Regions from separate parts of the Xanthomonas sp. NCPPB 1638 genome, predicted to be linked through region 1. Evidence: predicted binding sites of a transcription regulator. Region 1 holds the regulator's gene; the other holds the start of a gene.
What was found. The regulator FliA, encoded in region 1, starts transcription of late flagellar genes. The targets are predictions, from matches to a motif close to TAAAGTTTNNCNNNCNNNGGCCGATAA.

Region 1 (4,169 bases):
ACACCGCGTTGAGCTGGTCGGCTTCGTCTGGTGCCTGTTCCAGCGACACCAGCTGTTCGCCGAGGCGGTCCAGGATTTCCTGGGCCTCGACGATGAAATCGGCAGCAATATCGTCTGGAACAGCACTCATGGTTACAACCCCAATCCGGACAGCAAATCGTCGGCGTCGTCCTGCGACACCGCATGACGGTCCAGGCCCTTGATGGCGGGGCCGGCAAGACCGCCGTCGTCGTTCTTCGGTTCGGTACTCTTCGGCGGCAGGCCGAGCGCACCGAAGCCCTCATGCACGCGGCGCACGATCCCGGCCACGCGGCGGATGATCTGCCCGCTGAGGTCCTGGTAGCTCTGCGCCAGCGACAGTTCGGTCAGGTTGTGGCGCATCTTGTCCAATAGCGCGGCCTGGTCCTGATTGAGGCCGCCGTCGCGCAGCTGGTTGGCCAGCACGCGGCATTCCTCGACCAGGTCCAGGGTGCGGTGGCTGGCCTTCTCGGTCATCTCCACCACATGGTCCAGGCGCGAGCAGGCATCGTCCAGTTCGCCGGCCTCGTCGGGCACGGTGGGCAGTTCGCCCAGGGCCTGTCCCAGTTCGCGGGCGAGCCGGCTCAGGCTCTGCATCATCGGGCGCGTGCGCAGGGCGGCGAGGTGATCGACCTCGCGCCGCCAGGCAACCTGGTCACCGCTTTCCAGTGCATCGAGCGCGTGTTGCAGGCGTTCGATCAGCGCGGCACGTTCGGCATCGGCTTCGACGGTGGCGTTCATCAGGCGGTCGCCGTCAGACGTTCGAACACCTTGCCCAGCTTCTCTTCCAGCGTTTGCGCGGTGAACGGTTTGATGATGTAGCCGTTCACGCCGCACTGGGCGGCTTCGATGATCTGCTCGCGCTTGGCTTCGGCGGTCACCATCATCACCGGCAGGTGCTTGAGCTTGGCGTCGGCGCGGATGTTGCGCAGCAGGTCGATGCCGGTCATGCCGGGCATGTTCCAGTCCGTCACCACGAAATCGAACGGACCTGCGCGCAGCGCAGCCAGCGCGCTGTTGCCATCCTCGGCCTCTGCGGTGTTGGTGAAGCCAAGATCTGCCAACAGATTCTTGACGATGCGTCGCATTGTCGAGAAGTCGTCCACGATCAGGATCCGCATGTTCTTGTTCACATCAAGCTCCTAACACGAAAAATACGCGAAAAAATCAATCGTCATTTTCGACACCGGCATCGGCCAGTTCGAATACCTTGAGGCGGCCGCGCAAGCGCACCACGGCCTGGCCGTGGATCTGGCAGACGCGCGATTCGCTGACACCGAGTACGGCGCCGATTTCCTTCAGGTTCAATTCCTGTTCGTAGTACAGCGACAGCACCAGTTGCTCGCGCTCGGGCAATTGGCCGATGGCCTTGCCCAGCTCGCGGCCGAATTCGCCCCGTTCCATCATCTGCTGCGGATTGGGCCCGCCTTTGGCGGTGGTGTCCAGCTCGCCGTGATCTTCGATGCGCGATTCCAGGCTCAGCACCTGGCCGCGTGCGGCGTCTTCCATCAGGCGCAGGTAGTCGGGCAGCGGCATCTCCATCGCGGCGGCCACTTCGGTGGCGGCGGCGGCACGGCCGGTGTTCTGTTCGATCTTGCGCACGGCGGCGGCGGCATCGCGGGCACGGCGGTGCACCGAACGCGGCACCCAGTCGCCACGGCGGATCTCGTCGATCATCGAGCCGCGGATCCGGATCGAGGCATAGGTCTCGAACGAGGCACCCTGCTCGGAGTCGTAGCTGCGCGAGGCTTCGATCAGGCCGATCATGCCGGACTGGATCAGGTCGTCCACTTCCACGCTCGCCGGCAGGCGGGCAGCCAGGTGGTGGGCGATGCGGCGCACCAGGTCGGCGTGCAGGGTCACCACGTCGTTGGCGTTGTTGCGTTGGACGGCACGGTATTGCGCGGTGGCGGTCGTTGCGGTGGCGGTACTCATGCGGCCACTCCCCGTTGGATGATGCGTTCGACAAAGAACTCGACGTTGCCGCGCGGCACGGTGGGGGCCTGCCAGCGCGAGGTACGGCGAGCGATTTCTGCAATGGCCTGCGCCGACGGACTGGCAGGGTAGGCCTTGATGACGGGTTGCTGGCGCTGCACCGACAGGCGCAACCAGTCGTCCTGCGGCACATGGCCGAGGTAGTTCAGCGAGACATCGCCGAGGAATTTCTCGCAGACGCGGGAGAGCTTGTCGTACAGCAGGCGGCCCTCGTTGGGGTCGCGCACCATGTTGGCGATGATCTGCAGGCGGTCCACGCCGCGTTCGCGCGAGAGCACCTTGATGAGTGCGTAGGCATCGGTGATCGAGGCCGGTTCATCGCAGACCACCACCACGGTGTCCTGGGCGGCCTGGCAGAAGGTCAGCACGCTGTCGGTGATGCCGGCGGCGGTGTCGATGACCATCACGTCCAGATCGCGCTCCAGCTCGGAGAACACATTGACCAGGCCGATGTGCTGGGCGGGGGCCAGTTCGGCCATGTGGCGGCGGCCGGAGGCGGCCGGCACCACCAGCACGCCGCCGGGGCCTTCGATGATGACTTCATCCAGCGTGCAACGGCCGGCGATCAGGTCGGCCAGGGTGTACTTGGGTGAAAGCCCCAGCACCACGTCCAGGTTGGCCAGGCCAAGATCGGCGTCCAGCAGCAGCGTGCGCTTGCCCATGTCGGCAAGTGCCACGGCCAGGTTGGCGGAGATGTTGGTCTTGCCCACGCCACCCTTGCCACCGGTCACGGCAATGGTGCGCACCGGGCCCAGGGGCTCGGGACGGGTTGCCGACAGGGGGAAGGCGTTGGTCAGCTTTGCGTATTCACGCGACTGCATGGTTGTGCTCCGGAGTACAGGGCTTATCGGCAGCGCGCCGTAAATCTTCAAGGCGAAGAACGAGACTGGCGGCATTGGCGCGGTGCAGGTCGTCGGGGACCCGCTGTCCGTCAGTCACCCAGGTGATGGGTAGTTGGTGATCGACCACCACCGACAGGGCACTGCCGAAGCGGCCGGTCTCGTCGAGTTTGGTCAGCACCACGCCCTGGGGCTTGGCGTGGGCAAAGCGGCGCACGACCTCGTCGAGGTCGGCGAAATGGGAGTTGGCGGGCAGCACCAGCAGCGAGGTGACTTGCTGGGCGGCGCGTAGCCAGTTCAGCTGGGCGGCCAGGGCGCGATCGCGCTGGCCCATGCCGGCGGTGTCGATCAGCACCAGCTTGTAGTCGCGCAGGCGCTCCAGCAGGGCGAGCAGGCTTTCGGCGCTGTCGGCCTCGTGCACCGCGATGCCGAGCTGGCGGCCGTAGCTGTGCAGCTGCTCGCGGCCGCCGACGCGCAGGGTGTCGGTGGTGACCAGGGCCACGTCGCGGGGGGCGTGCTGGGCGGCGAAGCGCTGCGCCAGCTTGGCGATGGTGGTGGTCTTGCCGGCACCGGTCGGGCCGACCAGGGCGATCACCCCGCCGCGTTCCAGCGGGTCGATCGGGGTCACCGGCAGGCGCTTGGACAGCAGGCCCAGCATCAGTCCGCGGCCGCGGTGCAATTCGGTATCGGCCGGGATCTGCAGGGCCACGTCGCGGGTGAGGCCGGCGTCGAAGCCGTAGTCGTCCATCAGTTCCAGCGTCTGCGCGCGCACCGGGGAGCCGCGCAGGCGCTCGTCGGTGAGGCGGTTCATTTCGCGCTCGATCATCTGCCGCATTAGCGCCAGCTCGCCGCGCAGTTGCTTGAGTTCTTCGTCGTTCTGCGGGATCGGCGCGGCAGCCACCGGCACGGCGGCCAGCGCAGCGGGGGCCGGCGGGGCGACCACGATCGGTGGCAAGGCGGCCGGCGGCAGGATCTGCGGCAGGGCCTCGTCCAGATCGAAGTCGGCCGCGTCGGCGAACGCGTCGTCGTCCTGGCCCTGGCCAGCATAGGCGGGGGCGGCAGCCATGGCCGGGCTCGCGGCCTGCACCGGCGCGGCCGGGCGCGGCACCGGGGCGGTGGTCAGGAAGTCGGCGAACAGCTGTTCCGGCACTGCCGACAACGCGTGTTCCTGGCGCTGCACGACCGGGGCGGCCAGTTCCTGCACGGCCGGCATCGGTGCGGCGCTGCGGATCGGGGGAGCGACCGGCGGCTGGCGCGGCACGCTGGCCGGCTGGCGCAGGGCCATGGCCGCGATCATGTCTTCGGCGGCGTTGGCCA
Region 2 (4,169 bases), 1.4 Mb from region 1:
CGCCGGCGCGCGCCGCTTCCACGGCGGCATTGAGCGCCAGGATGTTGGTTTGGAAGGCGATGCCGTCGATGACGCCGATGATTTCGCCGATCTTGTGCGAGGCGGTGCTGATCTGGCCCATGGTGGCGACCACTTGGTCCATTACCTGGCCGCCGTTCTGGGCGATGTCGCCGGTGCCCACCACCAGGCGGTTGGCCTGTAGCGCGCTGTCGGCGTTCTGCTTCACGGTGGAGGTGAGTTCTTCCATCGAGCTTGCGGTTTCCTCCAGGTTGGCGGCCTGCTGTTCGGTGCGCTCGGACAGGTCGGTATTGCCCGCGGCGATTTCCACCGCAGCCTGGCGAATGGTGTCCGAAGCGGCCTGGATGCCGCCGATGATTTCGGTCAGGCGGGCCACGGTCTGGTTGGTGTCGTCGCGCAGCCGCGCGAAGATGCCGTGCGCATCGCCGTCCACGCGCTGGGTGAGGTCGCCTTCGGCCAGCGCGCCGATCACGCGCGCCAGGGCGGCCAGGTGGGTCTCCACCGAGTCGTAGATACGGTTGATGCCCTGCGCCAGCGACAGCAGCACGCCGTCCATGCCGTCGAGCTGCATGCGCCGGCTGAAATCGCCGGTCGAGGCGGCGTCGATGACCTGGATCAACACCTGCTCGGTGTTGACCTGGGCGGTGACATCCACCCACTGCGCGATGGTGCCCAGCTTGGTGCCGTCGGCGGCGATGATGGGGCTGTAGACGAAGTCGATCTGGCGGCCGAAGAACGGCGCGCGCACCGCCTTGGACGCATTCAATGCGCGCATGCGGTCGATTGCGGCCTGGCTGTCCGGATAGATGTCGCCGATGCTGCCGCCGACGAAGCCTTCGGCATGGAAGCTGGGGCGGAAGCTCTGCACATCCGGCTCGATCAGCTTGAGCATCGCCAGCAATTTGCGGTTGGCGAACAGTACCTGGCCGTCGTCGTCGGCGATGCGGATCATGGTGTCCAGGTCGTCCAGCGCCTTGATGACGAACTGGCCATGCCGCAGGCCTTGCTCCATCACGTCGATGCGGATGGCCAACTGGTCCTGGGTCGTCTGCAGCGCATGCAGCAGTGGGCCGAGTTCGCCGGCCGCAGGGCGCAGGTCCAGGCGCTGGAAGCGGCCTTCGCCGATCGCAGTGACGGCCGTCATGGCCTGCCGCAGCTGCACGCTGCGACGGCGATGCGTCCACCAGCACAGGCCGACGCTGGCCGTGCCCAGTACCAGTAGCGCGGGAAACAACCTGGCGAAGGTGCCGGCGATTCCGCCAGGCACCAGCGTGGCGGCGTACAACGCCAGCAGGGCCAGCAACCCGATCTGTGCGGCGGCGGGCAGCCATGCAGTCCAGGCGGCACGCGCCACCTTGACGCCCGCGGGTGGGCGGGAAACGTGGGCGGCATCGTATGAAGGCGACATAGGCTGAGTCCGGCTAGGTGTTCTGGAAGGGAGATCGACGTGCGACAGGAGACAGGGCTGCAATGGGATATCGGCGGCTGAGGCCGAATCATGATGGCGTGAATCCTCCGTTTGTCGGAACACGACAAGCAGTGGCCCAAGAAACTCGAAGTGATTGATCTGGAAGCGGTTTCAATCGGGCATGCGGTCTGCCGGGCGCAACCGTCCGCCCTTGGCTGGCGACGCGCGAATGTAAATTTCAGGTGATTTCCAACCGCCGTGTGCGTGGGGCGCAGGGCAACCCACATCGTTATCTGCCACGGCACAGCCCGGGCGCCGGCCATGGCGATGCCCGGTGAGTCGGAGAGGGGCTGGGCAGTTCTACGGCGGCGCGACGCAAGGGGCATTGAGCGGCGACATCCACGGCTCCTTGCGGACGCCATGCGCCAGACCCTCCTGCGTCATGTGGCGGGGGGCTTGCTCTTGCCGCCGAACACCGGCGCTACGTCCAGCGTATGCACCACCGGCTGGGCGGCGGCGGTCCAGGCCGAAGACATCGCCGGACGCAATGCCGATAGGCAGGCAGACCGGACCCAGCTCATCGTCGGCGGCCATCAGCGACGACCTACCGTGGGAGCAGCGATCAGATGTCGGTCAGCGCCTGCAGATACCGCTGGCGCCAGTGATTGATGGTGTTCTTGCGCAGGTGGTCCATCATCGCGTGCCAGCGCTCGATGCGGGTTGCCAGTGGCATGCTGGCCGCGCTTGCAATCGCATCGGCCACACCATCCAGATCGTGCGGATTGACCAGTAGCGCTTCCTTCATTTCGTCGGCGGCGCCGGCCAGCAACGACAGCACCAGCACACCCGGATCCTTGGGGTCCTGCGCGGCGACGAATTCCTTGGCGACCAGATTCATGCCATCGCGCAGCGGCGTGACCAGGCCCACCGACGCTGCCCGATAAAAACCGGTCAGGGTGGCGTGGCTGAAGTTCTGGTTGACGTAGCGTAGCGGAGTCCAATCCGGCTCTGCATGCCCGCCATTGATGTGGCCGGCGATCTGCTCCAGCTGCCCGCGCAACTGCCGGTATTCGGTGACGTCACCACGCGAGACCGGGGCGATCTGCAGATAGGTGAGGCTGCCGGATTGATCGGGATAGCGCTCCAAATAACGCTCGAAGCCTTGGAAGCGTTCCGGCAAGCCTTTGGAGTAATCCAGTCGATCCACGCCGATGGCGAGCTGGCGCCCGCGCAGGCTTTCGCGCAGATCGCGCACCGATTGCTTGCCGACCGCCGCCTTGGCCTGGTTGGCGATGAGGTCGGTGTCGATGCCGATGGGGAATGACGCGGCAGTGAAGCGACGCCCGCCCGGGCCTTCGACCAGGTCGCCGTCCAGCACGCGACCGCCACCAAACAGGCGGACGTACGCCTTGAAGCGTTCGGCATCGCGCTGGGTCTGGAAGCCGACCAGGTCGTAGGCATAGAAGGTGCTGAACAGGCGCGCGTGATCGGGCATGGCCTGCACCAGATCGGCCGAGGGCATCGGCACATGCAGGAAGAACCCCATCTTGCAGCCCACGCCCAGCTCGCGCAGCATCGCGCCGAGTGGAATCATGTGGTAATCGTGGATCCACACCGTATCGCTGTCTTTCAGCAGCGGCGCCAGCTTTTCGGCGAACAACCGGTTGACGCGCAGATAGCCTTCGCGCTTGGCGCGGTCGTAGTCCACCAGGTCCAGGCGGAAGTGCAGCAACGGCCACAGCGTGCGATTGGCGAAGCCGTTGTAGTACGAATCGATATCGCGCTTGTTGAGGTCCATGGTGACGAAGGTGATGTCGCCTTCGGTCTGCTCGTGCAGGCCGCCGCTGTCGCCGCGCGCGGTCTTGCCGCTCCAGCCGAACCACATGCCGCCTCGCTCCTTGAGTGCGGCCAGCAACCCCACCGCCAGGCCGCCGGCGCGGTTTTCGCCTGGCACCGCGACGCGATTGGACACCACTACCAAACGACTCATGACGCCTCCTGCCAGCTGCGCGACAAGCGCATCGCGGCGATAATCAGACCGACGTGCGAATAGGTCTGCGGGAAATTGCCCCAGGCCTCGCCGTCTTCGAAGGCCAGGTCTTCGGACAGCAAGCCCAGGTGATTGCGGCGCGAGAGGATGCGCTCGAACAGGTCACGCGCCTCGTCCTTGCGACCGATGGCGGCGAGCGCATCGATGTACCAGAACGTGCAGATGGTGAAGCTGGTTTCCGGCTCACCGAAGTCGTCCGGCGCGATGTAGCGGTACAGCGCATCGCCATGCTTGAGCACGCGGCCCACCGCTTCGACCGTGCGTATGAAGCGGCTGTCGTCGTTGGCCACGATGCCGATGTCGGCCAGCAGCAACAGCGAGGCGTCCAGGCGGTGGCCGCCGAGCGTGTCGGTGAAGTGGCCGTGCTCTTCGCTCCAGGCCTCGTTCAACACGCGCTCGCGGATGCTGTCGGCACGCTCGCGCCAGTAGCTGCTGCGCTCGGGCAACACCAGCCGGTCGGCGATCTTGGACAGGCGATCGCAGGCCGCCCAGCACATCGCGGCGGTGTAAGTGTGCACCTCGGCGCGGCCGCGGAATTCCCACAGCCCGGCGTCGGGCACATTGTGTAGCGCGTAGGCGCGTTCGCCCAGCGGCTCCAGGCGGCGGAAGGTGTCTGCATCGCCCTGGTCTTTCAGGCGCAGGTCGAAGAACAGCTGCGTGGAAGCCAGCACCACGCTGCCGTAGACATCGTGC

Region 2: a site for FliA is predicted at 1,494-1,520, ahead of ACCQ13_RS14455 (methyl-accepting chemotaxis protein). Genes of this name have one in related genera too.

Annotation. Positions count from the first base shown of each region.
Region 1 covers NZ_CM192984.1:1,930,232-1,934,400, forward strand. Annotated here, with positions in the region: gene ACCQ13_RS08320 (chemotaxis protein CheA) at 1-130, opposite strand, end outside; gene ACCQ13_RS08325 (protein phosphatase CheZ) at 133-759, opposite strand; gene cheY (chemotaxis response regulator CheY) at 759-1,151, opposite strand; gene ACCQ13_RS08335 (RNA polymerase sigma factor FliA) at 1,186-1,953, opposite strand; gene ACCQ13_RS08340 (MinD/ParA family protein) at 1,950-2,834, opposite strand; gene flhF (flagellar biosynthesis GTPase FlhF) at 2,821-4,169, opposite strand, start outside.
Region 2 covers NZ_CM192984.1:3,357,688-3,361,856, reverse strand. Annotated here, with positions in the region: gene ACCQ13_RS14455 (methyl-accepting chemotaxis protein) at 1-1,426, opposite strand, end outside; gene ACCQ13_RS14450 (hypothetical protein) at 1,867-2,007, opposite strand; gene otsA (alpha,alpha-trehalose-phosphate synthase (UDP-forming)) at 2,049-3,416, opposite strand; gene ACCQ13_RS14440 (glycoside hydrolase family 15 protein) at 3,413-4,169, opposite strand, start outside.